Regions from separate parts of the Colwellia sp. MB3u-8 genome, predicted to be linked through region 2. Evidence: predicted binding sites of a transcription regulator. Region 2 holds the regulator's gene; the other holds the start of a gene.
The links. The regulator LexA, encoded in region 2, represses DNA repair genes until DNA is damaged. The targets are predictions, from matches to a motif close to TACTGTATNNNNATACAGTA.

Region 1 (16,903 bases), on a different contig from region 2:
GACCTTTGTATTCACAGCGCCGATGATGATAACTCACCTATTACTTTGACTCAGTAAACTATTACTTTAAGTCAGCAACCAAGGTTTTCAGCCACTTCTCTTCAGAAATAAATGCCCAAGACAAATGCTGATATTTTTCACCCATACCTTCGTTAAGTATTTGCTGTTCAGATTTTCCTGCAGCAAGTGCCGCAGACACTTTATTAATACTAAACTCCATCATTGTCGCAAAGGCTAGCATATGGCTTTTGTCGGTTAACTTACCATGACCTGGAATAATCACTACATCGTCAGGTGTGTTTTTTAGCATGTACTTAACGTTGGCTAAATAGCCTTTAACACTACCACCACTTTCTAAGTCGATATAAGGAAAGCCCACTTCAAAAAATAAGTCTCCGGTATGTAATACGTTCGCTTTTTTAAAGTAAACATAGGTATCGCCATCAGTATGGCCGCTAGGTAAATGTGTTAGCTGAATTTCTTCGTCAGCTAAATAAATAGTAATACCATCTTTGTAGGTTACCACCGGCAAACTTTCTACTTCATGGTCGGCTTTGCTGCTCAACCGGCTGCGAACATTCTCATGGGCAAAAATTGGCGCTTTATGTGAAAAAAACTGATTACTGCCAGTATGGTCGCCGTGATAATGCGTATTGATGATATATTTAAGTGCTTTATCCTCAATGCCTTTCATTGCCGCTTCAATTTTCTCAGCTAATGGGGCAAATTTATCATCAACTAATAGCAAACCTTGCTCTGTGCCTAACACACCAATATTACCACCTGGGCCTTGCAACATATAAACACCGCCTGCAGCGGGTTGCACAGTTATATCGGCATCGGCCATTTCTTGCGCATGCAATGAAACACTCAATAATGTACTCACGACTGCACTCACTAAAACGCTAAAAAGTGTAGTTGGTGGCACTAAAAGTTTTTTTAACATAATTTTCCGCCATTGTTAATATGATTAAGACTTGAGTATTCAAAGCATAGGTTAAATCCTATTAATAGCTTTAACCTTCTATCATTCAATTGCCGTTGGTATTGATATTCGCATTAGTTGATATGGATTATTTTACTCCCTTTGACCGTACTTAGATCACTTTGCCCTAGCATTATGATGTTAAAGGCAATAAAACCCAAAACACCAAGTTATCAAAAATATAATACTAATATAAGCTAAAATAAAGCTAACTGACTTTGCTTATCATGACTATGCTGCTCAGTAAAACCCAATGACAAGCCTATCAAGCGAACTTTTCGATTATTAGCTCGGGTCATAGCTTTTTGTAGTAACGTAATAAAAACAGCTTCAAGACAAGCTGTTGATTGAATATCAACCGTTGTTTGCTGAAAGTCAGCAAACTTAATTTTTACTGTTTGTTTGCTAATTTCACGATCGGCATACTTGGCTAAGCGCAGTTGTAGTTTACTAAATAAACTTATTAATATCGTCTGACATTGTTCAATAGAATCAATATCTTCTGCCAGAGTGGTTTCAATTGCCAGTGATTTTCTAATCCGTGACGTTTCAAGTGCTCTGTCATCTATACCAAAGCTACGTTGGTATAGAACCTTGGCGAATTTACCCACTATAGTGTGTAGTTTTGCTACCGAACTCGCTCTTACATCGGCGCAGCTTTCAAAACCAAAAACTTTTAGCTTTTCACTGGTTTTTGGCCCAATGCCTGGGATTTTTTTCAGCGCTAAATTAGCCACAAAAGCACTGACATTTTCTGGCGTAACTACACATTGGCCATTGGGCTTATTTTCATCGCTAGCAATTTTAGCTAGAAACTTATTGGGCGCAATACCAGCCGACGCGGTGAGATTAAGCTCGTTATAAATATCACGGCGTATTTGTTCGGCAATTAAGGTAGCGCTACCATAAAATAACGGCGAATCAGTCACATCAAGATACGCTTCATCTAACGACAAAGGTTCAATTAAACCAGTATAGCGGTGTAATATGGCGCTAATTTGTTGCGATACTTGCTGATAAACTGACATACGGCCATTAACAATAATCAGTTCAGGGCAAAGGGCTTTCGCCCTTGCGTTTGGCATAGCGGAGCGCACACCAAACTCTCTCGCCTTATAGTTACAAGTACACAACACACCACGCGGCCCATTGCCACCAACAGCAATAGGCACATGGCGCCACTGGGGATTATCACGCATTTCAACAGCAGCGTAAAAGCAATCCATATCGATATGAATTATCTTTTTTTGCGGTGGCTTATCTTTAAACATTCAGCATGCCATATAAATAAATTGATGTAAGATATAACAATACAGACCATAGCTGTATATAAATACAGTTACTTTACCATTTATTAAGCTAGCGTCAATATAGTAAAATCAAACAATGAAGAAATGGCTTAAGTTATCAATATAAATCATTATAAGATGTTGAATGCTAGTGGCCGTAGGCCGTAGTGCAAAGCATCAATTTTCCTCAAAGGATTGTTAAAATGAAGACTGAGTTAAAGAGTAATTGAATAGAGCCAAGCCCCTTTTCTGGTTACTCATTGAAGTGATTAGTTACTATATTAAGCGGCAAACTAGCTAAGGTTAAATACGCTTTAGGCGTAATAACAATAACTAGTTCGAAATCATATATTTTCAGTTAAGCTAAACTGAAAATATATTAACCATTAACCATTAACCATTAACCATTAACCATTAATCAGAAAGTGTACGCCAATACTTGCCGCGTAACCTAAAGCAATAGCCCAACTCCACTTTAAGTGACCCATAAAAGAATACATACCTTTGGTCTGCCCCATTAACGCCACACCTGCCGCTGAGCCAATTGACAGCAAACTGCCGCCAACCCCTGCGGTCATGGTAACTAATAACCATTGCTGAAGATCCATCACTGGGTTCATACTTAACACCGCAAACACTACCGGAATGTTATCAACAATGGCTGATAATACACCTACGGCAATATTGGCATAAGTTGGGCTCCAGTTACTGTACAAGGCCTCTGAAACTAAACTTAAATAGCCCATAAAGCCTAAACCACCCACACACATAACAACGCCGTAAAAGAACAATAAGGTGTCCCACTCTGCCCGTGCAATTTTGTCAAAAATATCAAAAGGTATAATATTGCCAAGCTTTTTTAATGCCTCTGCATCGTTTTCAGCTTCGGCTTTATTACGTTTTTTATCTAAAGAGCGCGGTAGGCTCATACGTAAATAAAAACCAAAGAATTTTAAGTAACCTAATCCCATCATCATACCTAACACGGGTGGCATATTAACCACACTATGGCATAACACGGCTGTTGCAATGGTCAGCACAAAAAGTGCGATAATTCTTTTTGCTCCTCGTTTTATTTGAAAAGTTTCACTGACTACTGCCGTCGACTTTTCATTGGAAATGAAAAAGCTCATGATGATGGCGGGTACTGCAAAATTGACGACTGAGGGAATAAACAAGACAATAAATTGTTCAAACTTAACCAGCCCTGACTGCCAAATCATTAAAGTAGTAATGTCGCCAAACGGACTAAATACACCACCCGCATTAGCCGCAACAACAATATTAATGCAGGCTATATTGATAAACTTTTTATCCTTCGACGCCACTTTTAATATAATGGCACACATCAACATGGCGGTCGTTAAGTTGTTAGCAAATGAAGAAATAGCGAAGGCTAAAATACCCGTTACCCAGAACAACGACCTAAGGCTCAAGCCCTTAGAAACCATCCATAAACGCAAGCCATCGAAAATACCTCTTTCTTCCATAGCGTTAATGTAGGTCATGGCCACAAGAAGAAATAATAATAACTGCGCATATTCAAGTAAGTTATGATTAAAGGCTTCCTCTGCCTCTAAGGGCACTCCATGCTGGGTGTATACCCAGCCAATAATTAACCAAATAACACCGGCGGCAACAAGCACAGGTTTTGATTTTCTTAAGTGGATAACGTCTTCACCAATAACCAGTAGGTAGGCGATTGAGAATAAGATAAGGGCAGTGAAACCAAATATCGAGTTGGTTAAATCAATACTACCGTGACCTGAGGCCCAAGCAGTAACAGGAATACATGAAAGTAACAGAATTAATAATATTTTTTTAAACATAAGTACCTAATGAACTCAATATTGTTCTGGTTATTAGCCTTGACCCATGACTAAAATGGCTCTTTTATTGGCTTGTACTATTTTCAAACTTAACTCGGCTGTTTACTCGCTGTTTAATGTATCAATTTGATCTGATTAAGCGGATAAATTCGCGCTGATAAGTAACGAATAAGGCTCTCTGCTTTGCTAAATCATTTAAATTTTAGCAAAGCAGAGGTATTGCCCACAGTATTATAATCTGTGAAATAACATGTGGCTTATATTATTTTTAAAGTTTTTACTCTAAATCATAATATATCGCAAAATTTTGTCACTTTCCATCGGCATGATAAATAATAAGCTTTAGGTTTAGCTTTTATGTTTGTCCATTAATAAGCGCTAGCTAGTAGTAAAGAATAGGTAAAGGAGAGATAAGTCGTGATATATAAATTTAAAAGTATCCCCTTCATTTTAAAATCACTGTTAATTTTATAAAAGATGCGATAGCTTAGCGCTATTTTTTTCTCACCATAAAGGTTTTTATTTTGCATACGCGAGCACTTTCTCCGCTATATATTTTTATTATTTTATTAACGACAGCACTTTTTTCATGCGCTAGCTCTGCTCATAGTGATGATATTAATCAGGCGACGTTATCGTTAGATAACAGTGAACATTATCAACTTGTTGTTACGGTAGACTTGCTGCATTTACTCAAAAAAAATCTCAACATCTCAGGTGATGACACTAAGGTGATTGGTGTACTCAATCAGCTCTCGTTTGTTGAACAAAAAAAGCTACTCGAACATCTGCAAGTTATTTTGAGCCAGCAAACTAGTCTGCACTTTACTTATATAAATGAGCATAGAAATATTGACGGGAACATAGAACAAAATCTAAAGCACAATATCTCGCCCTTTAAAGGCTTACAATTACAGCATTTAAAGCGAATATTATCTCAACAAGCAGGCTTAACCGAATATAAAGCGCAATTAAACGTAACCGGAGATATTCCACAAGGGGTGGGTGAAGTTGCGGTGCGATTTTCGCCATTATTGGGTGATATTGTACTGAAAGTGATTCGGCCACAGCAAGAAATCATCCGTTCAGCAAGCCTAAGTAACCGTTATAAAATTAGTTTAGCCAACGCCAACTTAGCAGCAAGTAACGCTATAGTGCCTACAAGAATAAAACTTGCCGCTGATTATATTTATCAGGGTTTTGTTCATATACTGCCACTGGGCTTAGATCATATTCTTTTTGTTTTAGCCCTTTTACTTTTTGCTAAACGTCGCTCAACTTTACTATGGCAAGTCTCTGCATTTACCCTAGCGCATACCATTACGCTTGCCTTAAGTATTTACGGTGTTGTAGCCTTGTCTAGCGCAATTGTAGAGCCGCTCATTGCATTATCTATTGTCTATGTAGGCGTTGAGAATATTTACCGAGCGCAAACAAATACTACTAGTTATACACGAATGCCGATAATATTTGCCTTCGGTTTGTTACATGGTTTAGGCTTTGCTTCGGTATTAGGCGATCTGGGATTAGCGCAGAGTCAATATGCCTTGAGTTTGATCTCATTTAACATTGGCGTTGAACTAGGACAACTGACAGTTATTGCCCTCGCTTTTATTTTTTTATATCCCTTGAGGAGTAAAGTTTGGTATCAAAAAAGGTTAGTGCTGTCGCTTAATATTGCGATTGCCGTTATCGCTATCTATTGGCTAATTGAACGACTTATTTAAGCGTTTTAGTTAAGTGATTAGCATGGTAAATGGCAGTAGTTAATGGTTAATAGTTAACTAAGCATCACATTCTTTGACATCGAGCTACAAGGCTCTGCTAATACCAAAGAAGCTTCGATGACTAAAAACAACCATTGCTCAAGTTATACTGCTCAAGCTAAACAGAAAAAGGTGAGCTAAGCTCACCTTTTTCTAAAAATCATCTGACGTAAACTGCAAGTTTTGATAACACAATGCGCTAAAAACTTTACTTACGTCAACAGTCTAAATATTTTTCACACTGATGTCGCCAATGGTTAATGCCGCTACTCGATCACGTTCTTGGCGCTTTTCACAAGGATCATCACAGTTGCATGACTTATCAATACCAACGTTCGCTAGACCACCACAACTACCAGCAAGTGTTTTGTTCTGAAATATATAACCTACTGCCATTGCCATAACAATAACGAGAAAAAAACATAAGGTGATTAAAAAAATAACCATAACGAGTGCCTACCTATTTGATAAAACTTTAATAAGTTGATTATAAAAATAAATTTTAAATAACGGGAATAACGTCAGTAACGTAAATAAAACCCTGAAAACCTACTTGAGGTACTGCATGAATTTTACCGTGCTTTGCTCGACAAAGCCATGATCAGTTTTCTCAATAATGTAAACCGCAAGATCATTAGCCTCTGCAAACGCCAGCGCTTTTTCTTCACCCATCACCATCATTGCCGTAGATAAACCGTCAGCAGTCATTGATGATGGATGAATTACCGTCACAGAAACCAGTTTATGATTAATCGGCTTGCCCGTCTTTGGATCTATGATATGCGAAAATCGTTGGCCGTCAGCTTCAAAATAAATGCGGTAGTCACCTGAAGTAGCAACCGCGTTATCTTTTGGCACTATAATTTGATGAACAGCACGCTCAGTACTTAAAGGCTTTTCAATCGCAACATGCCAAAGTTCACCGGTATGTTTAAAACCTTTAAGACGCATCTCTCCACCAATTTCAACGAGGTAGTTATTGATACCATTCGCCTCGACGAACTCAGCGACTAAATCAACGCCATAACCTTTGGCAATGGTTGACAAATCAACATAAAGATCGGGAATACTTTTACTTAACATGCCGTTTTTAAATGCTAACTTATCTAAACCCACTCGCGCTTTGGTTGCCGCTAATAATTCATTATTTGGTATGGTTTCAGGACGATATTCTGGCCCAAAACCCCATAAGTTAACTAATGGCCCTACCGTTACATCAAGCGCACCATGACTTAACTCTCCTAAGCGAATAGCTTCTTTAATTACCCGAGCTAAACCTGCTGAGACATTAACCGGCGAAAGTGACCCTGATTGATTGAATCTTGATAATTCGGAATCTGTAATATAAGTCGACATTTCCTGATTGAGTTGTTTTAACTGTTTATCAATACCTTGCTGGATTTTAACTGCGTCTATGTTCTGACCCACCAGTTTAATATTATAGGTGGTGCCCATCGTATTGCCTTGCAACAAATATTCTTGACGAGCAAGATCATTACTGGGTGAACAACCACTAAACACAACTAACATGCTTGTTATTAGCCATAATTTAGCGGCTAATTTGTACTTGGGTAGGTTAAAACTATATTGCATCACAATATCCTTAATAAAAGTTTACTTAGCTAAAGCAAGCTGCGTCATTGATGAAAAAATACCGCTTGTTTTAGCTAAATAAATTCAGTGATAAAATTATAAAAGAATAGCCATTAAAAAGGCGACCTAGGCCGCCTTTTCACTTAATGAATTCGCGAGCTTAATTAGCCACCGAAATCATCTAACATGATGTTTTCATCTTCAACACCCAGATCTTTCAACATATGAATAACGGCAGCGTTCATCATTGGAGGACCACACATGTAGTACTCACAATCTTCTGGCGCTTCATGGTCTTTCAAGTAGTTTTCATGCAATACATTATGAATAAAACCTGTCATGCCATCCCAGTTATCTTCTGGTTGTGGATCGGATAAGGCCACATGCCAATTGAAGTTGTCATTTTCAGCAGCAAGGCCGTTATAATCATCTTCATAAAACATTTCACGTTTAGAACGAGCACCATACCAAAACGATATTTTACGTTTAGTATGCAAACGTTTAAGTTGATCGAAAATATGAGAACGCATAGGCGCCATACCTGCACCACCGCCAATAAAGACCATTTCACTTTCGCCTTCTTTGGCAAAGAACTCACCAAATGGGCCTGAAATAGTCACTTTATCGCCAGCTTTTAAGCTGAAGATATAAGATGACATTTTACCTGCTGGCAAATGTAAACGCCCTGGAGGTGGCGTAGCAATACGCACGTTCAGCATGATAATGCCTTCTTCCTCTGGATAGTTCGCCATTGAATAAGCACGTAACGTAGGCTCATCAACTTTTGATTCTACATCAAAAAAGCCAAAATGATTCCAGTCACCTTTGTATTGTTCATCGATATCAAAATCGCTGTATTTTACGTGGTGAACAGGTGCTTCAATTTGAATATAACCACCCGCGCGGAAAGGTACAGACTCACCATTTGGAATTTGTAACTTAAGTTCTTTAATAAAAGTTGCTTGGTTATCGTTAGAGATAACTTCACATTCCCATTGCTGAACACCAAAGATTTCATCTTCAAGCACAATATCCATATCTTGCTTAACAGCCACTTGACAGGCTAAACGACAACCTTCTTTTGCTTCACGCTTATTGATATGGCCTGATTCAGTGGGTAGCAGATCACCACCACCTGAATGTATTTCTACACGACACTGGCCACAAGTACCACCGCCACCACAAGCTGAAGGTATAAAAATACCTTGGTCAGCAAGTGCGCTTAAAAGCTTACCACCAGCCGGAGTTACTACCGACTTTTCTGGGTCGCCATTAATGCTAATCGTAACGTCACCTGAAGAAACTAACTTAGATTTGGCAAGTAAAATCACCACTACTAAGGCTAGCACTATCGCAGTAAACATCGATACGCCGAGAATAATAATTTCCATCGACTTTCCTTTAATTTTCTCTAAGGGTTTTAGCTAAGTCATTTACTCGCAAGTAAGTGTTCGCTAAAACCAACATAAACCTAAAGTGAAATACCACCGAAAGAAAGAAAGCCAAAGGCCATCAGTCCTGCAGAAATAAACGTAATACCTAGACCTTTTAAGCCATCAGGTACGTCCGAGTATTTCATTTTTTCACGAATACCCGCCATTAATACTATTGCTAACATCCAACCAACACCTGAGCCAATGCCGTAAACAACACTTTCACCTAAGGTTAAGTTTTTCGCTACCATAAACGACACACCACCAAAGATGGCACAGTTAACGGTAATCAAGGGTAAGAAAACACCCAGTGCTTGATATAGCGCAGGAAAGTATTTATCTAAAACCATTTCAAGAATTTGCACTAAGGCCGCAATCACACCAATAAAGGTAATAAAAGACAAAAAGCTTAAATCTATTGAGTCTTTCGCCTCGGTAACACCCATGACGCTATCTAACGCACCTGGCGCTAAAATCGCTTGATAAATGATTTGGTTAACAGGTACTGCAATGCCTAATACTACAACAACTGCAACACCCAAACCTATCGCCGTGCTAACTTTCTTAGAAACCGCTAAGAATGTACACATACCTAGGAAGAAGGTTAATGCCATATTTTCAATAAATATAGCCTTAACAAATATACTTAAATAATGTTCCATAACGACTTAATCCTTCTCTACTTGTTCTGGCCTGAACTGGCGAATTGCCCAGATAATTAAACCGATAATGAAGAATGAGCTAAAGGGTAAAACTAATAAGCCATTACCTTGGTACCAACCGTCATTTTGCACCAAAGTAAACACTTCATAACCAAATAGTTCACCAAAACCAAATAGTTCACGGAAAAAAGCAACAACCATCAACACAGCACCGTAACCTAAACCATTACCTATACCATCTAAAAAGCTAACCCCTGGCTTTTCTTTCATCGCAAAAGCTTCAGCACGTCCCATCACAATACAGTTAGTAATGATCAGTCCGATAAATACCGACAGCTCTTTTGATAGCTGATAAGAAAACGCTTTTAATACTTGGTCAACCAAAATAACCAACGAAGCAATAATCACCATCTGTACTATGATACGAACACTTGATGGTATTTGATTACGAATAAGTGAAATAAATAAATTTGAAAAGCCTGTTACTAGCATCACGGCAAGCGTCATAACCAACGCATTCGCTAATGAGCTTGTAACGGCCAGTGCAGAACAAACACCCAGCACTTGCAAGGCGATCGGGTTATTATCAACAACAGGTCCAAATAAAACCTTTTTAGTATCTGTCGACATTAGTTCAGTCCTCCAGCACGATAGTTAGTAATAAATGGGCCATAGCCTTCTTCACCTAACCAAAAATGTAAAGTACGCTCAACACCATTACTGGTCAAGGTTGCACCAGACAAGGCATCTACGCCGTGAATATTGCCAGCTTTAGCGCCACCTTTAACAATTTGAATCGCTATATTGCCTTGTTCGTCAAACATTTCCTTACCTGGCCACAAAGCTTTCCACTTAGGGTTAAGTACTTCAGCACCTAAGCCCGGCGTTTCTTTTAGATCAGAATAGATAACGCTTTTCACGGTATTTAAATCAGACTCTAAACCAATAAAGCCGTACATTAGATCCCATAAGCCAGAGCCAACAATAGGCAATACTATCGTTGATACCTTACCTTGTTCATCTTTAATCAAATAAACCACAGCGTTATCAGCTTGACGATTGATACCAGCAATATCATTTTCAGGTATTGAGCTTTTACTGACATCACGCGCATCAGCACGTTCATCAAAGGTTTTAACATTACCTTCAATAACTTTACCTGTTGCTAAGCTAATCATCTTGGCATCAACATACTTTTCATACGTATCAACAATACTTTCAGATTCACCACCCAAAGCTTTAATATTTTCCGCTTTAAGCGCTACCGCTAATAAACCAGATGCTTCAAGGATTTTAGTTTGCTTATCAAGCAATTTATTTGCAGTTTGTAAGGGTTTTAAACCAACCGCCGCAATTGATACTAAGGCAGCACAAACTAGACAAATTATAAATACGAAACCAACAGTTCCGCCGAAAGTTTCTTTCTTTTTAGTATCAGACATTACGAGCAAGCCTCCGTTTGATATTTTCTTGAGCCATAAAATAATCAAGTAGTGGAGCAAACAAGTTAGCGAATAAAATAGCTAACATAATACCTTCTGGGAATGCTGGGTTAACCACACGTATTAGTACCACCATCAGACCAATCATTGCCCCATACCAATATTTACCTTTATTGGTAAATGCAGCGGTTACTGGGTCTGTTGCCATAAACATCATACCAAAAGCAAAACCACCACTGACAAGGTGCCAATACCAAGGCATAGCAAACATAGCATTGGTATCACTACCAATGGCATTAAATAGCATTGACGTTAACACCATACCGGTAAACACACCCAACACGATGCGCCATGAAGCAATACCTTTATAAAGTATATAAGCACCACCAAGCAGAACCATTACCGTGGAAACCTCGCCAACAGAGCCTGGGATATAACCTAAGAAAGCATTCCACCAATCAGTACCTAGGGTATAATCGTTTAGGCCTTGGCTTGCTGCACTTAGCGTTGTTGCACCCGAGTAACCATCAACAGCAACCCACACAGAGCCACCAGAGATATCCGTTGGATAAGCAAAGTATAAAAACGCACGACCGGCTAATGCTGGATTTAAGAAGTTTTTACCTGTACCACCAAATATTTCTTTGGCAATAACAATACCAAAAGTAATACCTATGGCGGCTTGCCATAGTGGAATAGTTGCCGGTAAGATTAAAGCGAAAAGTACTGAACTAACAAAGAAACCTTCGTTAACTTCATGTTTGCGCACTGAGGCAAACAACACTTCCCAAAAACCACCGACAACAAATACTGTGGCATAGATAGGTAAGAAGAACACAGCGCCGTAACACATCATGCTGAACCAACCAGATTCTGCAGATAAGCTACCACCCAACATTTCAAACAAACCGACTTGCCAATTATCAGATAAAGCGTAACCGGCCGCTAATGCGTCAGCCGCTTGAAAACCAATGTTGTACATACCCCAGAACATAGCAGGGAAAACCGCTAGCCATACTGTGATCATAATACGTTTAAGATCCATACTGTCACGAATGTGAGTTTGACCTTTGTTCACTTGGCCAGGCGTAAATAGCCCTGTTGCAACCGCTTCGTAAAGCGCATACCAAGTTTCAAATTTACCGCCTTTTTCAAATTGCGGTTCAATATCTTCAATAAACTTTTTCAAGCCCATGACTAACCTTCCTTCTCAATTGTGGTTAGGCAATCACGAAGGATCACGCCGTAATCTGTTTTGCCTGGGCAAACAAACGTACACAAGGCTAAATCTTCTTCATCAAGCTCTAAAGCACCAAGCTGTTGCGCTCTGTCGGTATCACCGGCACATAAATCACGCAATAACAATGTGGGTAAAATATCTAACGGCATAACACGTTCGAAATTACCAATAGGCACCATAGCTCGAGAACTGCCATTGGTTGTAGTCGTCATGTTGAACAACTTCTTAGGGAAGAAGTGTGACATGTACGCACGCGTTACTGAGAATTTATTAGGGCCTGGGTACATATAACCAATAAACTCTTTTTCTCTACCTTCAAGGATCAGACAGATTTGCGTGTGATAGCGACCTAAGTAACCTTTAACGCCTGAGGCAATTGCGCCTAATAGTAATGAACCCGAAACGACACGTAACTCACCATCAAGTGTTTCATCAGCAATAATTTCTGCAACATTTGCACCCAATACGGTACGAATCAAGCGAGGGTTCTTTGCAGCAGGGCCGGCTAGAGAAATAATACGACTACTGTCGAGCTCACCGGTAATAAATAAATGTCCGATGGCGATAACATCTTGATAGCCAGCATGCCATGCAACTTTATCAGCACTAACAGGCTTCAAAAAATGCATATGTGTGCCTACTAGGCCAGCAGGATGTTTTCCAGCAAATTCATTGACAATAGCCGATGAATTAACCGCAATATCACTACCTGGCGCTTTACTGACAAAAACTTCACCGTCAGTTAAGCGCGAAAGCACAGTTAAACCGTTAGCAAATGCTGCACTTTGCTCGGCAATAATTAGTGCTGGATTTGCGGCCAATGGATTAGTATCCATAGCGCTAACAAATATGGCAACAGGCTTGGCATCTACCGCAGGCACTTTACTAAATGGACGTGTACGTAATGCCGTCCACAAACCTGAGTTAACTAGGTTTGCAACAACATCTTCACGTGCAATAGAATTGAGTTCGTTAGCCGCATAACAAGTAAACGTTTCTTGCTCACTGCCACCAATTTCGATGACAACTGATTGCAATACGCGCTTTTCGCCACGATTAATTTCTTTAACAACACCTGAAGCTTGAGCTGTGAATTTAACGCCAGGATTCTTTTTATCTTCAAAAAGTGCCTGACCTTTTTTAACGCTTTCTCCAACCTTAACAAACATGGTTGGGCGCATACCCACGAACTCTTCACCTAATGTTGCAACAGTTTTGATGGACGGACCATCATGGATTACCTGCTGGGGGGTACCTACTACAGGAACATCCAGACCTTTTTTTATTGTAATCATAAACACTTGCACTACTTTTGATGGGAGTAATCAAAATCAATTTTTGAGCTATTTAACTGCACTTTCTGTTGCAAAACACCACAACAATGAGCGCAGACAAATAACAAAACGACTGATTTCAGTGTATTTCAGCAAAGTCTTAATTTATTTTTGATAAATCAAGGTTCACTGGCTCTAGTTAAAATTTCTGGCGCGATTCTAGCACAAAACCACATTTTGATTCTATCTTAAGCGGCACAAAAAATAACAATTTAGTCGAATAACCTCTAATACGGCTAATATTAGAACGAAATATCGTTTTTTAGTAGAAATTTACTACGATAACAAGTCAATTCCAGTTAAAAATTGACTCATTATTTTCTGCAATAAAGTTGTAAACAAGCAAGATTATAAAGCCTAAATAACGCCTAATCGACATAAAAAAACCGACAAATTGTCGGTTTTTCAATCACTGTGATTAAGTTATTAATTAATCATGCACTAGGCTGTATGACTTTCAGTGTTATGTTTCATGTAATTTGCAACAAATTACAACAGGTTATTGATCGCCAATTCTGGATTAATATCTGCGTCATAATCAACGCCAACTACGTCAAAACCAAATAACTTCAAGAACTCTTGATGATAACCAAGGTAATCGGTTAATTCATCAATGGTGTCGCTATCAACTGTATTCCAGATATCAGTGACACGTTTTTGCACGCTGTCTTCAAGCTCTTTGTTATTTTGACGCAAACGCCCAGCTTCATCAATAATAGGGTTTTTGCCGTATATATTTTCTCTAAACAAGCCTTGAATTTGCTCAATACAACCTTCATAAGTGCCATCAGCTTTCATCACTTTAAACATAGCTGAAATATATAATGGCATAATAGGAATTGCCGAACTGGCTTGTGTTACCACGGCATTAAGTGACGTAACATAAGCCTCGCCCTTAATATTAGCTGTTGTCGCTTTTATTGCTGTTGACGCACGATCTAAATCTTCTTTTGCACGACCAATAGTGGCATGTCCGTATATCGGCCAAGTTAATTCTTTACCAATATAAGTATAAGCTACGGTTTTAAAGCCATTAGCCAGTACACCCGCATCGCCGAGTGCTTTAATCCAAAGCTCCCAATCAGCGCCACCCATAACATCGATAGTACCTTGAATTTCTGCTTCTGTAGCCGCATCCACTGACATTGTATCAATCGTACGTTTAGAGGTATTTAAATTTTTCGTCGTAACACTTTGACCAATAGGTTTAAGTGCTGATGAATAGACTTCGCCCGTATCCGGATCCGTACGACGTGGAGACGCTAAGCTGTATACAATGAGGTCAATTTCACCTAATTCTGCTTTTATAGCGGCAATAGCTTTTGCTTTAATTTCATGAGAAAAAGCATCGCCATTAATATTTTTTGACCAGAGGCCTGCTTTGTCAGCCGCCGCTTGAAAAGCAGCCGTATTATACCAACCCGCTGATGCGGTTTTTCTTTCTGTTGGTGGCTTTTCAAAGAAAATACCTAATGTTTTAGCGTCATTACCAAAAGCCGCTGTGATTCGAGATGACAGGCCGTAACCTGTTGATGCACCAATAACTAATACGTTTTTAGGTTTATCATCGGCTTGAGGCTGACTTTTTACATAAGCAATTTGCTCATTAACATGCGCTGCACAACCTGCAGGATGAGCATTAGTACAAATAAAACCACGAATTTTTGGCTTAATAACCATAACTATACCTTCTTAGTGTCACTTCAAAACTCCGATAACATACACTACACATTAGTATGGTATTACAGAGGTATTCAAAGTAACAATTTGAGTTTGAAAAATGCCTAATTAAAAATTAATTAAGCTTAATTTACTGTCTACGAGCAATTTGCCGACTAGTTTACTCTGGCTTTACCTCTTAAGAGATGCGACCAGTGGTGAAACTCAGCAATGCTAGACGATATTCGACTAAAACAAACGATAATATTCGACAAAAAACCGACAACATTGTTAAAAAGTTAGCGGTTTTGGTCATAAGCTTGCGAGGTTAATTTATTATACGCTCGCATAGACGCTAAAAATTCACTATATGACTGCCATACGCGGGCAAAATACTTACCTGCTTTTACCTGTTCTGCAATCAATTCATCGGTATGATGTTTTAATGCTAACATAACTTCAGCAGGGAATTGACGTAATTGCACATTATGCGCTTCAACCAGGGTTTTTACTGCCGTATTGTTTCGGGCATTATATTCTGTCAAAGTTGATTCATATAACGCATTGGCTAGCACTTTAATAATACTCTGCAAATCAACAAGCAAAGCATCAAAAGCTTGTTGGTTAACTAAAAACGCTAAGCCAGTACCTTGCTCATGCCATATCTATGAGTAATAGTTCTCTGCGGCCTGATAAAACTCGAAAGCTAACGCATTGTATAGCTTAGACAGCAAAGAGCTTTCATATCGGCGATCATGCTTCTACTAATACCGTGGAGCCATATTCTTACATAGCTATAAGCCCCTCAATAGAGTGATTACCTAGATGGCTAGGAACCGCCATATGATCACAGCATACCGTACATCCTGTACATCGCTGCTCTCTCACATCCATGTGATCGCAGCATACCGTACATCCTGTACATCGCTGCTCTTTCACATCCATGTGATCGCAGCATACCGTACATCCTGTACATCGCTGCTCTTTCACATCCATGTGATCGCAGCATACCGTACATCCTGTACATAAAAACACCGCTAATATGACATTAACGGTGCTAAATATAATAGCGGATTATTTACCAGGAATACGTGGATAAATTATCCTGTTTTTTTGCTACCGCCTAGGCATTTAGGTGATAAAGGCGTGTTCTCAGCGTAATAGTTTTTCCACTCTTGTTCAGTATAAGTATGTAGGGCTAGTGCATGTATTTTATCTGCAAGCTCTGTTGCTAATAATGTGTTAATGGCGCGATGGCGCTTAATCAAACGTTCGCCTTCAAATTCATCTGAAACAATAATCACTTTAAAGTGCGACTCGCTACCCGGTGCAACATTATGCATATGACTTTCATTAATTACATCGAGATGAAGCGGTGAAAAAGCAGCAAGTAGTTTTTCTTCAATAATAGCTTCGATTGTCATAGTATTTTCCCTAAAGTTGATCGGCTGATGGATCAGTTTTAATTTTAGTCGTTACTGACAATTATGCCATCTATCTAGACGACTGACAGCGTTATTTTAAATATTATTCTTACTATTTAAATCTTTTTTAAAATTGCCAAAATAAACCTTAACGGCATATTTTGCGAAAGGTCAGGTTGATACGTGGCGCTATTGCCTTACTTCTTTTAGGTAGGCAGTGTTGCCAATATTTTTGTGTATTTCCTCG
Region 2 (16,903 bases):
CCTTATCTAAATTTTCCATCGTTGGATTGGGCTCAACACCGGAAAACTCTATCCAAGTATGCTTGCTTAAGGCATTTTGTACTTGTTGATAAACACCATTTTTTTTGATTGAGCCACCGCCGTAAATAACCAGCACTTTGCTAGTGCTTGGAATAGCGTCAGTTACACTGGCAATTTTACCTTGGCCAAAATGGATCTGAGTCGGGTTAACGTATGAAAATTCCATGGGATACCTCATTTAATATTTATCGAATAAAAAGCATAGTAGCTTTTTTTATTGCATATTACTGTAATAAATGTTGTGTAAATAGGCATTTTTATCGATAATCATTGCCTATTTGTATAAATGTGATGATAAGCATGTTTATTGTTTGAGTAAGTTATGAAAAATTTAGCACAACTAATGCAGTCTTTTGCGCATTTAAAATCATTGAATACATTGAATGGCAGTTATCAAACGCTGATTCCGGGCGTAAAATTTTATCGTGCTGGTGCCGGCAGTGATCGAGAGCCATTACTTTATCAGTCAGGCATTATTGTAATAGGGCAAGGGCGTAAAAATATTTATATTGCAGACAATTGTGTGCAATATGGCTCAGGCGACTATTTAGTGTTAGGTGTGCCAATGCCCTTAGAATGTGAAGCGTTTTCTGACCATGGCTTGCCTATTTTAGGGTTAATTATTGATGTTGACTCGCATATATTACATAAACTCGTTAACCAAATTAATGAACAAAATACGTTAGGTAATTTAGCAACACCGAGTCATAAAACGCCATTAGATTTTGGTGTTAAATCAAATAGTTTAGATGATAATTTCAATAGTGTGATTACTCGGTTAATCAAAGCGCTACACGAAGATGTTGAAGCAAAAATTCTTGGGCCGGCGATTGTTGAAGAAATTGTCTACCGAGCCTTGGTGGGTGATAATGGCCATATATTATTTGATTTAGCTCGTCATGATGGTCATTATGCGAGGATTGCTCGTGTGCTTGATACGCTGCACACAGAATATGCCGAGGTAATATCGGTTGAGCATTTGGCTAATCAAGCACATATGAGCGTTTCAGGTTTTCATCGCGCTTTTCGACAAGTTACCAGCGAAACACCATTGCAATATTTAAAAAAAATACGTTTAAACAAAGCCAAAGATCTGATTGTCACAGAAGGTAAGCAGGCAACAGAGGCGGCAATCTTGGTGGGTTATACTAGCCCGTCACAATTTAGCCGCGAATTTAAACGCCACTTTAATGCCACACCCAGAACCATAGATAGCTGATTGTTGCTTAGCGATTTCAAAGGTTAACTATTGCCGTTTCAGGTGAAATTAACTTGGCTGTAGATATTTGACCCATGACAGTAATCATCCACTTAACAGCTGACGGACTAAAGTTCGACCTACATAAACAATTGCCCAAGGCTAGATTGCTACCCCCCAACCACTGCACCCAGCAGTGGTTGGGGGATAAAAACTATGCCTATGAAGATCGCATCAACAATATGGCTAAAGCGCTATTTTTCGTGGTTATTTATAGGTAAAGGTAACTTTATCCATTTCAGCCACTAAGCCCTGTCGTGAGGGTATGAAAGTGACTCTTTGAGTTTTGGCAATGGCGTTACTGAGAATAATCTCTACATCACCTTCCATCACAGTTTTACCTTTTTGAAAAGAAGCACGACTTGACTTAGTCGACAAGTTGCCATGGGCAAAAGCAATTCTGACATTACCGCTGTAGGTATGGCGTTTGCTGTTTTCTGAAATGACTTGTTTTATAGCCGTGATTTCCATGTCGTTTGCCGACGTAAAACTTGATATCGCACTTAATACCACAACAGTTGATCGCGTGAATTTTTTAAATAATATCATCTTGATTCCCTCACCTAGATTTATTAAATACTGCTTTGGTAGGGGTTGTTAATTTTTCATGTTTCTTTTTTTGCATTCAATACAGCTTGCTCGCGGTGCAGGTATCTAGCAACCTGTGCTATGTAAATTCCTCACAGCAAAGAGCAAGTCATATTAAAGGCAATCAGTAGCACTGTTAGCCCTTTTCTTCGTCATCAGATGTTTGATTAAAGTAACGACTAAGTATATGCACTAGCCTATGATCAAAAGCGAATAATCACGGGTAAAAACCCTCAAAAAGTTTAACAAACCCTCAAAGTTACCATACTAAACTTTTATCTGATTGGCATCGTTAATTTGAAACTTTCATAATTATTTCACAATAGCACTGAGGTGCTGCTTAACATTATTGTGCTTTAAAGCCGATACGAAAGCCGCCCCAGTGTTGGCCGTTGACGATAATTGGCGCAGAAACGTCATGCATAACTTCACCTGTATCACGCTTGTATGTTTGCAGAAGAAACTTATGCGTGTGCTGGCCACATCGAATGCCTGTGCTATCGTCAAATATTCGCTTAGTGCGATTATTAATACTGTCAGTGGCGATGTTACCGGTTAGCGGTTGCGAATAACGTTGGTTATGAGTAGGAAAGTAGCCGTTGATATCGACGGCGCCAGCAAAGACAACTTCAAGGTTTTCTTTTAAAATTGGTTCTTGAATCGCCGGTAAAAATTTATCGGTAAAGTCATCGAAAGTACTATGATATTTTTGCGGATTAGTATTGGCAATCTTACTATAACTAAAGTTAAAAAGAGCTTGTTGGCTAATTTCATTACGTGAAATTTTATCACTAAACATAGTGGCTACTTGTTGTGCTGCTAGCTGTGCTTGCCAACAGATTTTTTCCACTAAAGAACCAGTTTTAAATTCAGCCAGATCGATGAATATTGACTCGGTACTTTCGCATAGCGCTTTTGCTTTATCTGAAACTATATGGGTTTCTTTACTTTTTTCGAGTAAAAAGTCATGTAAATTTGTGATCGCCATGGAAATTTCATCACTGGTGGCATTGTGTTCTTCTAGTGCGTTACTGATGAGGTTGCTGGCATCAGACGACTCAGTCATTTTTTGATTGATATCACTTAAAGAAATAGCGAGTGAACCCATGCTGCTAACAATATTATGGCTTTGCTCAACAACTTGTGCCATTACTTCAGTGGTTTGTAACGTTTCCTCATTGATCTGGGTGAGCATGCTACCAATTTGATCTGTTGCCTCAGCTGTCTTCGATGCTAATGCTCTGACTTCATCAGCCACAACCGCAAAGCCTCGACCTTGTTCGCCAGCACGAGCCGCTTCTATTGCCGCATTTAATGCCAAGAGGTTTGTTTGGCGTGAAATTCCATCGATAACATTAGTGATATTTTGAATTTTAGTCGCTTTTTGCGATAGCGATTTTATTTTTTCAGCGGCATTTATCACATCACTATTGAGTTGCTCGATCACCTCGACATTCTCATTTAGCTGCTGTGACCCAGCCGACGTTGCTGTCATGGCTTGGCTAGATTGTTGCGATGCTATTGCCGCATTTTCATTCATCACCTTAATACTAATAGACATTTGCTCAGCAGCGCTGGCTAGCCGATCAACATCTTCACTCGATAATTCAATAGCACCACTGAGCTTTTCAAGGAAAAAACTGACTTCTGCAGAGTTAATGGCTAACTCACTGGCTTTATCGTCAATATTTTTTCCTGCTATGCTGGTTTTACTCGCCTGATTACAGAGAATATCCTGTAAAGATTGGTTGGTTGAAATATCAAGCTTTAAAGCGTGAAGCAATAACTGACGCTGATTTTGTTGATTTTTCTTAATTACAAAGTTGATACTGACGAAAGAAATAACAAGGCTTGCTATAAATATAGATGATACATACCAAGTTATACTGGTTGTTATCTGTGCTAAGGCAATTAATAGCAATGCTATTAAAGTGGCCGCAAGTAAAGCTAGTGAAACTGCAATCTGACGATTTGTAGACATGACTTATTACCGCGTGGTTATTTAACCCATTTATTTTTGTAATTTACCGTAGTCAACGTTGATGGGGTTGTCAATCAGACTTTAGTCTTTATTGAGGTGATTTGTGGTTGTAGGCAGTAGGATATTATTTTTTAGTCATCAGGGCTTAAATAATATCGTCAGTACTATTATTGCTATATTAGCGGTTAAATTTACCTTGTTTGAGGTAACTAATGACTTGTGCGATAACCGCGTCATTTCGCATCATAAAGACATGAGAGGTTGGTATTTCAATATGATCATTCATGCCATCAATTTTAGTACTTTCGACCGAGACTTTACCGTCGTCAGCATCAGGAATGAGGGTCGATAGCAGCAAGTTTATGCTTTGGGTGCCCGCAATAATACCGACATCAAAATTGGCTTTGCCTAATTGGTTAGGCACACTTAATGCGCCAGTGCCTAGTTGCATGCCTGCATCACCATTCACTAAATGAAAACCGGGTAAATTACCAAGTTTGTCAACAATTTCAGTGCCTTTGTTTGGTGGCCCAAGCATAACCACTTTATTGAGGTTTTTAATACTATGGTGACTGAGAAATTGCCGTACTAAAATGCCACCCATCGAATGGGTTACAAAGCTGACTGGCATGTTGTGGCATTGTGCTAACGCATCTGAAATGGTTTGTTCTGCTAACTGTTCAATAGAGTAAGAACGTGAAGGATAGTCAATATTTAATACGCTGTAACCTTGCTCGGTTAGGCGTTGTGCCATTTTGTCCATTGAATGTGCTGAACGCGCTAAACCGTGCAATAAAATGACGTATTCTTTCGATGCACTCTGGATATTATTCATGGTTAATTTCACTGTTTAGCGTAAACGTTGCTGCTTACATTGCACTAGCTCAGGCATGGGTTGTTGTGACTACTTTTGAAACAGTGGCTGCTTAGCACAATAACTGACAAGACTAATAGCCATACTATAATACGTTTTAAAAATAGCACCCAGTATTCATTAAGCATTAATACTTAATGAATACTGGGTGGTTACAAGCGCTTATAGTGCCAACTTTATTGAAATAGGGCAGTGATCACTCAGTTTCTGACTAAGCTCTCGGGTGTATTTTGGCTCAAAGACTAATTGCTCAAATGAGTTTTCGACATAATGCGCTTTTGCTTTTGGATCAAAAATTATATGGTCGATATAGTCTTTGTAATATCCGCCCCAGCATTGTGATTCTGCTGTAATTGTAGGCGCCCACAGTGCTTCGCCACCTTCATCATTAATGGTTTGCCATAAGCCTTGTACTTCAGTGTAATTTAACGCTATGTCTTTAACAAAGCGACGGTTAAAGTCACCGAGTAATATAAAAGGAATACCTTCTTCAGCGCGGGCATCAATCCAAGCTTCTAATGGCTTGGCTTGCTTGGCAAGTTCTGCGCAGGCTATTTTTGCATACTGTTCTTTTTCATTGCTATTGGGCATTTTAGCAATGCTGGCTTGATCAAGAGCTTTATCGAAACAGCCTGATTTCATGTGCACAGCTAATAAGCGCACGCTCTTACCATTTTTTGTTAGGGTAACGTCCATGCCTCGGCGCGCTAGGCCTTGGTCAAGTTCACGGTATTCGACCGCACTGGCTTTATAGCCGCTGCTTTTTCTTACCGCGACACCAACACGCTGGACCCAATCTTTTGTGGTGAAAAAGTAGTCATAGTCGTCACCAAAAACTTTTTGTGCCCATTTTGCGCTTTCAACTTCTTGTAAGGCAATGACATCGGCATCTAATTCGCGTGCATAACGCGCTAACTTTTGGTAATCGGTGTCTTTGCGTTGGTTATATTCATGAGACCCCAACCAAGCGATATTCCAAGAAGCGACTTTTAAGGTTTCTGCAAAAGTTGTGGTGCTTAAAAACGTGAGTGCGATGCAAAGAAGGCTAATTAATTTTGTCATTAGGTTATTCTACAATATACATGGGCAGCTATAGTAACCGCTGGCAGAGCAAATTAAAATAAAGTGTTTAGCTTTGTACTATGACTATCATCAGGATGAGGAGCAGAACTATGGCTAGCACTATGGCATGGAGCTAAAACTTCTTTAAGCGGTATTGGCCTTTTCGCAGCATATGTAATGTCCATATCAAACCAGAAAGCGTGAGCCACAAGGTGATAAAAGCAAATAATATTATTTGAATTGTGTTGAAGCTGCCTGCACTGCCGTAATCCATAAAGTGCAACATAAAGAAAAAATCAGCAAAGCGTTTATCACTATTACTATGGCCTACTAAACGCCCCGAGCCTTGTTCAACATAAACACTAGTGGCTAAGTCATCAGTAAAGTTAATTTGCCAACTGGAATTTTTATGTTTGAGAAAGTCGGTAATTGGCGGCGATATTAACGCGACAGACTTAATATTACCTGGACCATTATAAGTCGCTTTGGCAATAGCTTTGGCGAACGGTTCATCCACCAAGGTTAGCTCACCTGTAATAGCATTGACGAGATGGTAACTGTTGGCAAAGTGGCGATATAACCCTTGCTGTTGAGTGAGCAGGTAATAAGGCTGCGAGAGGATACTGACTTGGTTGAGTTCAAGCGTAGCCGGGTATAATTTTAGTACGCTTTTAACAGGTAACAATGCTTTGTTTGCCAGGGTTGACTGCTCGGTCATTACCGTTTGACGATAAGCATTACCGCGGGCTTTGTTGTGATCAATCACATTGAAAATTAAACCACTGGTTAGCCAAATAAGTATTTGTAGACCGACGAGTAATGAGGCCCATTTATGAATTTTTCTTATCCAAAGCATCATGACTTGTCTCCAAAAGATAAGCTGTTATCTTGTTGCGCTTTTTTAGCCCTATCGCGGTTTTTTCTACGTGAGATTATCATCGGTTTGATCACTTTGAAATAAGTCAGTACTAAACCACTAAAGACAGCAAAAAATCCCAATGAAGCAATAAAAAACAGCAACCAATTACTGACATCTTCGTCGTCGCCATAATCCATGATATGCAAGCGAAACATCCAATCAAACAAATACCAAAGTTGGTGACGTTTGCTAACAACTTTACCGCTACTCACTGAGATATAAAGCGACGGTGAGGCGAAGTTGTCAAAATTAACCTGCCATACAGGTAAATGTCGAGCACTTAAGCCAAAGTGTGGATTTGTAGTTATTAGCTCGGCATTAAGTACTTTACCATCACCAGAATAAAAGTGTTTTGCTAGGGTAATTGCCGTGTTTTTATTTAATGGCGATAACTGTTCGCCGCTCTGTGCATCAATTATAACTGCTTGTTTAGCTATGTTAAAGCGATAGACTTCACGGTTTGCCAGCATGCCAACACTTAAGTTTTTAGCCCGCGGATATTGTTGAAATAATGTTGGTGAGGAGTAAGCTAAGTTCTCTGATTTTATTTTATTTTGATGGTTGATAATTAAGCTATCACCGTGAATATAATCAATATCAAAAAAGACCATATAAGCACCCGTAACAGACCAAATAACAAATTGCGCACCAATAAATAACATCAACCATTTATGAAACTTATGGCTGAGATTAAAAAGTTTTAAAGGCTTTTTTCTTATTGTTCTAGCTTTAATCAGTGTTGTTTTAATTGCGTTATTCTCCACAATAGCTATTCTACTGGCAGTAGTTAATGGTGCGAGCGTAGCCGCGTTAACGATTCCACCCATCATTGATGCAGCAGTGCGATTGATAACTTTTGATCATATGTCGTTGCCTTATAATATCGATAAAAGAGCAACAATAACAATAGAAACTGAATAACGATGAGATAGAAAGGTCTGTCTTTATTTTTTAATGGTGTGGAGTATAGTATTTAGTCTGCTCACTATTGAACTTAATCCTAGTGAATTTAATCGCGCGATTTTTATGGATTGTTATGGGCGGATATGAAGATAAATGCACAGATATGCAAAAAATAATTTAGCCAGTTAGCTATGGTATAATGGCGTGGGCAAAGCTATCAAATTATATAGCTGTGGTGAATGCTCATTATTTACCGATAAACTACTTATTAAAAAGGCGTTAACCATCATGGATATTATGACTGAAACCTTGCCAATTTCTATTCAGGTGAGTGATGACTTAGTGGCCAAAATAAAAAATATTGCCGCCATTAGTAATAAACTTGAAGCGCAGTTAAATTTTCATACCATGACGGCGAATTGGTATGGCGATGAAGCAGAGGTTTTACAAATCAATTTTTATCTTGTCGCGATTAAGGAATTTGGCAATGTAGCAAGACAAGCATCGAGTGTTGAGGTAGAAACGTTTGCAGATGACGTTTTGTTGTTGAGCTCAAACAACAGGTTAATAGATTGTCATGTTGCTATTACAGCGGCTGAATCCGAATTAATACGCCAACAGCCGAAACTATTGTCGGGTTACCTTGCTAAAAAACTGTCCAAGATACTTAATTTAATTGCTGATAGGCAGCAACTTACACAGATATAAAATTATTTTTCAATAAAGTTGAACTAACCACTATCAAGTGACTCTTACCTAGCAAGAGATTCTCCCCTCGGTTTTGTTTTTATTAATGTTTTATAGTGTTTTTATATTTTTATACGCTCCTCAATTGAGGGGCGTTTTTTTTGCCTATAATTTTTGGCGAATGACTTATTAGTTATTGAAAGTGCTCAAGGAGCAAAGCGATTAATTTTTGCTCCTTGAGTAGTGAATCCTTTATTTTCACCAAATTTTCGTCGATGGGGCCTGTTTTATTTTTATATAAATTGAACTAACCGCGATAATAGCACTCTTACTTAACAAGAGATTTCCCCCTCGGTTTTTTTATTAGTGTTTTATAGTGTTTTTATATTTTTATACGCTCCTCAATTGAGGGGCGTTTTTTTTGTCTATATTTTTGGCGGATGACTTATTAGTTATTGAAAGTGATCAAGGAGCAAATAAATTAATTTTTGTTCCTTGAGTAGTGAAATTATTTATTTTCACCAAATTTTTGTCGAGGGATTTAGGTTTATTTTTATTTAAATTGAACTAACCATAATAATAGCACTCTTACTTAACAAGAGATTTCCCCCTCGGTTTTGTTTTTATTAGTGTTTTTATATTTTTATACGCTCCTCAATTGAGGAGCGTTTTTTTTGCCTATAATTTTTGGCGGATGACTTATTAGGTATTGAAAGTGATAAGTAGTTATTGAAAGTGGTAAAGGAGCAAAGAGATTTATTTTTATTTAAATTGAACTAACCATAATAATAGCACTCTTACTTAACAAGAGATTTCCCCCTCGGTTTTTTTATTAGTGTTTTATAGTGTTTTTATATTTTTATACGCTCCTCAATTGAGGGGCGTTTTTTTTGCCTATATTTTTTGGCGGATGACTTATTAGTTATTGAAAGTGCTCAAGGAGCAAAGCGATTAGTTTTTGTTCCATGAGTAGTAAATCATTTATTTTCACCAAATCTTCGTTGAGGGATTTAGGTTTATTTTTATATAAATTGAACTAACCATGGTAATGACACTCTTACTTAGCAAGAGACTCTCCCCTCTGTTTTTGTTTTTATTAGTGTTTTATATTTTTATACGCTCCTCAATTGAGGGGCGTTTTTTTTGTCTTTTTTTTGCTTTGATCATAGCTAAAGAAATTAAGCTGATATTAATCGGCAATCTTATTTTTCATATCATTTTCTGTAACATTGAAATTTTAGCCATCTATAAAATAAAGTTAAACAATCACAACAACATCCTCTCTTTCTACATTTCATTCTACAATACACTCATAGTTTTTGCCTATCGATATAATAAATTCAAACGATTGTTCCTATTTTAAATGCTGACGTATCATTGCTCCTACTTAACAAGTACTCATATTTTTAAAACAAGTGGAGATAAACATGTATAAATCAATTATCAATTCAACCATACAACCATTTAACGCAACAGCATTTAGTAAAGGCGAATTTGTCGAGGTTTCAGAAGCTGATGTTGCAGGAAAATGGTCAGTATTTTTCTTTTATCCAGCTGACTTTACCTTTGTTTGTCCAACAGAGTTAGGCGATATGGCTGACCATTATGCACAACTACAAGAAATGGGCGTTGAAGTTTACTCAGTATCAACGGACACACATTTTACCCATAAAGCTTGGCATGGCAGTTCAGACACTATTGGCAAAATTACCTACCCAATGATTGGTGACCCAACAGGCAAAATTACTCGTAACTTTGGTGTCATGATTGAAGACGACGGCCTAGCATTACGTGGCACGTTTGTTATCAACCCTGAAGGCGAAATTAAGATTGCTGAGATACATGATCTAGGTATAGGCCGTTCAGCAAAAGAGCTAGTGCGCAAAATTCAAGCGGCACAATATGTAGCTGAACATGACGGTGAAGTATGTCCAGCAGCATGGCAGCCAGGTGCAGAAACATTAACACCATCATTAGATTTAGTTGGCAAAATCTAAATAAAGTAAAAAACTACCGCGATATTTTTACAATATCGCGGTATTTAACAAGCCAATTCAGCATGACCTAAAAATCATCCTATTCATCAGTTTTTTCAAAGGAATAAACCATGTTAGATACAAACTTAAAGCAACAACTAACGACCTATTTACAGAATTTAACATCGGCTGTTGAATTATCAGTATTTTTAGGTGACGACGTTAAATCAAAAGAATTAAATACCTTGGTGACAGAAATTGCTGAAATGTCAGCATTAGTCTCGGTTGTTGCAGCAGATGCAAGCAACGAGCGAGTGCCATCAATGTTAGTAAAATCAGTTAAAACTGGTGGCGAAATGCGCTTCGCTGGCGTGCCGATGGGACATGAATTTACATCTTTGGTATTAGCCTTGTTACACAGCGGTGGACATCCAATAAAGCTTGATAAAGCGGTGATTGAGCAAGTGGCCTCACTAGAAGGTGAGCATAGCTTTGAAACCTATATTTCCTTAAGTTGTCAAAATTGCCCAGACGTAGTGCAAGCACTTAACATGATGGCGGCAATTAATCCGCAAATTAAGCATGTGATGGTTGATGGGGCATTATTCCAAGAAGAAGTTTACCAACGAGATATTTTATCAGTACCGGCAGTTTACTTAAACGGTAAAGCGTTTGGCCAAGGCAGAATGACGGTAACTGAGATTTTAAACAAAGTTGATACCAATGCTGGCGCGAGACAGGCTAAGGCGATAAACAATAAAGCAGCTTTTGACTTATTAGTTATAGGTGGTGGCCCAGCAGGTGCGTCATCAGCGATATATAGTGCCCGTAAAGGGATACGCACAGGCATAGTGGCAGACAATTTTGGTGGCCAATTACAAGAAACCATGTCCATTGAAAATTTTATCTCAGTGAATGCAACTGATGGGCCTAAACTAGTGGCTAATCTAGAAGCCCATGTTAATGAATACGATGTTGATATTATGAATAATCAACAGGTGAAAAAAATTATAGAAAGTGATGTTGAAGGTGGTTTAATCACCGTTGAATTAGAAAACGGCGCTATCTTACAAACACGCTCAACCATTATTGCCACAGGCGCAAGATGGAGAGAAATGAACGTCACTGGTGAGCAAGAATACCGTGGTAAAGGTGTCGCTTATTGTCCGCACTGTGATGGGCCATTATTTAAAGGCAAATCAGTTGCGGTAATTGGTGGCGGTAACTCAGGTATCGAGGCAGCCATTGATCTAGCTGGGTTAGTTAAGCATGTTACTGTTCTTGAATTTGATAGCGTACTGCGTGCTGATGCGGTATTACAAAATAAAGCGCGTTCTTTGCCAAATATCGAGATTATTGTTAATGCTCAAACCACCGAAGTATTAGGTAATGGCAAGCATGTTACTGGGCTAAACTACCTTAATCGTGCAACAGATAGGCAAGAGAGTATCGAACTTGCCGGTATTTTCGTACAAATTGGTTTAGTGCCAAATTCAAAGTTTTTGCAAGGAAGTGTTGATTTAACCGAGCGAGGCGAGGTGATCATTAACCACAAAGGTGAAACCAATATCGCGGGTGTTTATGCGGCGGGCGATGTAACAAACACGCCATTTAAACAAATTATTATCGCTATGGGCAGTGGTGCAACAGCAGCATTAGGTGCATTCGATTATTTAATTAGAACACCGAACCCGCTTGAAAACACTGAAAGCGTTAGCGAAGCTGCAGCCTAATGGCGGATTAATTCGTCGCTTTAATTAGTACTGAAACGCTAGTGCAATAAGTACTCAAAAAATAAACGCTATCGTTGGCAACGATAGCGTTTTTGGTCGAAGCTAATAAGCGTGTTGTGAAATATAGCTAATTTATTCATCAAATAACCCCGTCATTGCTTGGCGCACTTCATTAACCACCGCTCTAACACTTTCCATACGCGCGTAACCAGCACGACAAAGTAAAGATATTTCACGCACCGGCTGCGGGCTTTCAAAAGGAATGTAATGAATATGCTTTTGTGGAGCATAATTAATTGTCGCCAACTGTGGTAGCAGCGTAATACCCATATTGCTGGCCACCATATAACGTAAGGTTTCAAGACTGGTGGCTCGAAAACTATGATCTTCCTCCGCACCAGCGCTAAAGCAATAGCCCATGGCTTGATCTCTCAAACAATGGCCATCTTCTAAAGTGAGAATTTTTTGATTATGTAAATCATCAAATGTTACTTTAGTTTTATTAGCCAGTGGATGTGAAGGTGACGTTGCCATCACCAAGGGCTCAGTGAATAAATCGTAACGTTCAAAACGCGCCATTTCTGGCAACCAAGGCAAAATTAAAATATCGAGTTTACCTGTTTCCAATTGTTGCAGTAAATCTTGCGTTCTATTTTCATGTAAATAGAAGTTTATTTTCGCTAGATTGCTGTTTAGTGCCGGCATAATATGCGGCAATATATATGGCGCTAACGTCGGTATTAAGCCTATATGTAAATCACCTGACAGGGGATCAAGTAGCGCTTTTGCCGCTTCTTCAAAGTTATTCGCGGCGTTAAGTACTTGCCGAGCTTGTTGTACTAACTTTTCTCCTGCGGGTGTTAGCATAACATTGCGCGGTTGGCGTTCAATTAAGGTTAGCTTAAGGCGTTGTTCTAGTTTTTGAATTTGACCACTTAGCGTTGGTTGACTAACAAAGCAAGCCTCAGCGGCATGGCCAAAATGCTTATATTCGGCAATGGCCGTTAGATATTCTAAATCACGAATTTTTATCATAGTTTACATCTATTGATATGAGGTGGTTGATAGCTAGATTGATGTTAACTTAAGGTACTGAGTTTAGCTAGAATACTGACAAGCCAAGCCTGCAATGAAAGCGCTAATACCCAGACTAAACCATGCTTGCAAAGGCTATAAACTTGCCAACAGCTTGGTTAACTGAGGCGCTTATTGCATCACTGGGTATTTAAGCCATTGTGTAAAATGACTTACGGTACTTTGAGGTCTTAAAGTCTTAAGGAGTTGAGGGAGATTGAAGCATTATAGCTTTGATCGCTCATAAGCCGGAATGTTAATAAAATTTTCATCACCTTTAGCAACAGCTTCTTTTAAGCTCGCTTTTCTATTTTGGCGAGATTCAATACTTTCACCAAATACCTGAAAGTGAGCTCGCGCGATAACGTCGACAGCCTCTGCATGAGATATAACGCCTAACGCTTTACCCGCATGGATAAAACCTTCAGCCCTGAATTTTTGCTTATCATCTTTTTTATGATTTTTTGCGAGGCTAAAAACTTTCAGCAACTGTGCTTGGCAACAATCTAAATATTCGTCTTTATTCATTATTTTCCATTCACCTTCTACGTTTTATTAACCTATATACCTGCTGTTTGAGCAAGGTTAATAGTTTTATTCATGGCTATTTTAATGACCTTAATCAGCAGTGCTTTTTGATTCATCAACAATGAAATTGACCGTGATGCACACCTAACTGATTTTAATCGTGAAAGCCGCTTACAACAACATGGATTGAGCACTTAATGTTTTTAGAAACACCACCATTGCAACTAAAACCCAAACTAGCAAAGGCGGATGATTATTTTCTTGCGTTTAATTACAGCCTGTATACAATAACAGTAATACTGTGTAAAAATACAGGCTCGCTCTTAAGTAGCTTAAGGAACAACTATGCGCCCTTTAACCCCCAGACAACAGCAGATTTTTGATCTGATCCGAGAAAAAATTTCCGACACAGGTATGCCGCCAACGCGTGCTGAAATTGCTGCTTTTTTTGGTTTTAAGTCGGCCAATGCAGCAGAAGAACATTTAAAAGCGCTAGCGAAGAAAGGTTATATTGAAATGCTACCTGGCACATCGCGTGGTATTCGTCTTACACAAGAGTTTATCGCTGAAGATGGTTTGCCACTTATTGGTCGTGTAGCGGCCGGTGAGCCTATTTTGGCGCAAGAACATGTTGAGCAGCATTACAAAGTTGATGGCAATTTATTTCATCCTCCGGCTGATTATTTATTGCGTGTTAATGGCGAGAGCATGAAAGATATCGGCATTATGGATGGCGACTTGTTGGCTGTTCATCAAACAACCGACGTGCAAAATGGTCAAGTGATTGTTGCTCGTGTGGAAGACGATGTTACCGTTAAGCGTTTTAAACGTGAGGGCAATGTGGTTTATTTACATGCTGAAAATGAAGATTTTGCACCGATTAAGGTCGATTTAAAGTTTCAGCAATTTAATATCGAAGGTCTAGCCGTTGGTGTTATTCGCGCGGCTGATTGGATGTAGTTCAGCTTGCACTTACTTCATAAATGCTAATATTTACCTAAACTAGATTTTTCTACATTATATTTCGCAGATTTAACTATCACTAGGTTTAATCTAGGGGGTTAAAATCTGCGTATTTCTTATGCTTGATAACCATTTCTGTGCCTAATATGTACCTCAATTTTTTTGGTTAGAACAATCCTCCTGTTCGGCAATAAATACCGCTAATAGCTTGCTTTTTATACAGCAAGTTTCTGTGTTGATTATTTATTATTCAGCATGAAAATTATGCCTTGAACAAAATATGAACATTGCAGCCATCCTTTTAAAAATCTACTTGTCGTCCAGTTTAGGGCATTTACTCTATTGTATTTATTGGTTTTTATTTATCATGCTTTTGAAATTAAAAATTGACCCCTATCAAGTTTTAAGTAATTCTAGTCTGGAAAACGTACAAAAAAACAATAGGGCGCAATTGGCAACTGTTGATTAATGCGTCACTTAAATAATAATAAATGTATGCGCTAAATAGCCGGTTTTCATAATGAAAATATGTTATTTGGCCTAAATTAAAGGTGAAGGAGATGTCGTGTGAAAAGACGTAACCTAGGTTTGTTGTTGCTAGGGGGCTTGTTCTCTAGTTCAGTGTGGGCAGAGATGTCGCTGAACTTAACTAAAGGTGTTACTGAGGTGAGCAGAGACGTATATGATTTACATATGCTAGTGCTCTATATCTGTACTGCTATTGGTGTTGTGGTCTTTGGTGCTATGTTTTGGTCTATGGTGTTTCACCGTAAATCAAAAGGCTTTAAACCAGCAACCTTTCATGAAAGCACAAAAGTTGAAATTCTTTGGACAGCGATTCCTGTTGTTATTCTAATTGCTATGGCTTTTCCAGCCACTATTACGCTGATCGATATGGAAAATAACGATGATGCGGATTTAACCATTCAAGTAACGGGTTCTCAGTGGAAATGGCATTATAAATACTTTGATCAAGACCTTGAATTTTATTCAGTGCTTTCTACTCCGCGTGAACAATACGAAAACCAAGATGGTACCTCAGCAGAAAAAGGTGAACATTACCTGTTAGAAGTTGATCGTCCTTTGGTTATTCCAATCAATAAAAAAGTGCGTTTTGTTATTACTTCTGATGATGTTATCCATGCTTGGTGGGTACCGGCATTTGCGGTAAAACAAGATGCTAACCCAGGCTTTATTAATGAAGCTTGGACCAAGGTCGATGAACCCGGTGTTTATCGTGGCCAATGTGCTGAGTTGTGTGGCAAAGACCACGGCTTTATGCCGATAGTGGTTGAAGTTAAGTCTGAAGCAGATTACGCCATTTGGCTTGATGAGCAAAAGCAAATGCAAGCCAATGCAGCAGCTGCTGAAGCGGCGTCGTTAAATGCTTCGGCTTCAATGGACGAATTAATGCAACTAGGAGAAACAACCTATACCGCCTACTGCGCAGCGTGTCACCAAGTCAGTGGCCAAGGTTTACCTCCCGCATTTCCAGCCCTTAAAGGTAGTGCTATTGCCACAACGGGTCCAGCTAGCGCGCATATAGATATTGTCGTTAATGGTAAAGCAGGTACCGGCATGCAAGCTTATGGTAAGCAATTAAGCTTAAAAGAAATTGCGGCGGTTGTAACTTATGAGCGTAATGCTTGGGGTAACAATACGGGTGAAGCTGTTCAAGCGGCTGACGTGCAAGCGGTCAGTGGCGCAAGTACCTCAGATACGGTTGAGCAAGCGGTTGAAGAAGTTAAAGAACAAGTTGCTGCAACTGTTGCCAAAGTTATACCGAAAGAAGATTTATCAAAGGTTTATAGCCAAGATGAATTAATGGCCCTGGGTGAAGATGTCTACATGACAGCTTGTGCTGCTTGTCATCAAGCTACGGGTGAAGGTATGGCGCCTGTTTTTCCTGCACTTAAAGGTAGTGTGATTGCTACCGGTGATGTAGCAGTGCATTTGGATATGGTGCTTAACGGCAGCAAGAAAAATCCAGCGATGGCGGCTTTTGCCGGCCAATTAACTAAAACGCAAATTGCGGCGGTTGTCACTTATGAGCGTAACGCTTGGGGTAATAACACCGGTGATTTAGTCCAGCCAGCAGCTGTTGTTGCTGCTAGCGCGAAGTAGGGAGGCGTTATAATGACTACTGATGTAATTGATGATCAATCCGAGCATGATTCACATGACGGTGAGCACCATGATCATAAAATGACCGGCATAAAACGCTGGTTATATACCACAAACCATAAAGACATTGGTTCGATGTATTTATGGTTCTCTTTTATCATGTTTTTAACTGG

Region 1: a site for LexA is predicted at 2,307-2,326, ahead of dinB (DNA polymerase IV). Genes of this name have one in related genera too.

What each region holds. Positions count from the first base shown of each region.
Region 1 is NZ_JACGVA010000066.1:20,003-36,905, reverse strand. Features, by position in the region: gene H4J54_RS11425 (MBL fold metallo-hydrolase) at 62-946, opposite strand; gene dinB (DNA polymerase IV) at 1,183-2,256, opposite strand; gene nhaD (sodium:proton antiporter NhaD) at 2,682-4,103, opposite strand; gene H4J54_RS11410 (HupE/UreJ family protein) at 4,628-5,830, shown strand; gene nqrM ((Na+)-NQR maturation NqrM) at 6,095-6,316, opposite strand; gene H4J54_RS11400 (FAD:protein FMN transferase) at 6,419-7,462, opposite strand; gene nqrF (NADH:ubiquinone reductase (Na(+)-transporting) subunit F) at 7,627-8,853, opposite strand; gene nqrE (NADH:ubiquinone reductase (Na(+)-transporting) subunit E) at 8,934-9,557, opposite strand; gene H4J54_RS11385 (NADH:ubiquinone reductase (Na(+)-transporting) subunit D) at 9,564-10,187, opposite strand; gene H4J54_RS11380 (Na(+)-translocating NADH-quinone reductase subunit C) at 10,187-10,999, opposite strand; gene H4J54_RS11375 (NADH:ubiquinone reductase (Na(+)-transporting) subunit B) at 10,992-12,194, opposite strand; gene H4J54_RS11370 (Na(+)-translocating NADH-quinone reductase subunit A) at 12,197-13,534, opposite strand; gene fabV (enoyl-ACP reductase FabV) at 14,063-15,253, opposite strand; gene H4J54_RS11360 (hypothetical protein) at 15,532-15,897, opposite strand; gene H4J54_RS11355 (BolA family transcriptional regulator) at 16,333-16,656, opposite strand; gene H4J54_RS11350 (alpha-ketoglutarate-dependent dioxygenase AlkB) at 16,805-16,903, opposite strand, start outside.
Region 2 is NZ_JACGVA010000068.1:71,691-88,593, forward strand. Features, by position in the region: gene H4J54_RS12800 (iron-containing alcohol dehydrogenase) at 1-226, opposite strand, end outside; gene H4J54_RS12805 (AraC family transcriptional regulator) at 383-1,279, shown strand; gene H4J54_RS12810 (hypothetical protein) at 1,526-1,867, opposite strand; gene H4J54_RS12815 (methyl-accepting chemotaxis protein) at 2,253-3,887, opposite strand; gene H4J54_RS12820 (alpha/beta fold hydrolase) at 4,066-4,722, opposite strand; gene H4J54_RS12825 (endonuclease/exonuclease/phosphatase family protein) at 4,924-5,823, opposite strand; gene H4J54_RS12830 (PepSY domain-containing protein) at 5,957-6,682, opposite strand; gene H4J54_RS12835 (PepSY domain-containing protein) at 6,679-7,572, opposite strand; gene H4J54_RS12840 (hypothetical protein) at 7,934-8,353, shown strand; gene ahpC (alkyl hydroperoxide reductase subunit C) at 9,760-10,329, shown strand; gene ahpF (alkyl hydroperoxide reductase subunit F) at 10,440-12,041, shown strand; gene oxyR (DNA-binding transcriptional regulator OxyR) at 12,174-13,076, opposite strand; gene H4J54_RS12860 (hypothetical protein) at 13,341-13,643, opposite strand; gene lexA (transcriptional repressor LexA) at 13,989-14,603, shown strand; gene coxB (cytochrome c oxidase subunit II) at 15,240-16,730, shown strand; gene ctaD (cytochrome c oxidase subunit I) at 16,743-16,903, shown strand, end outside.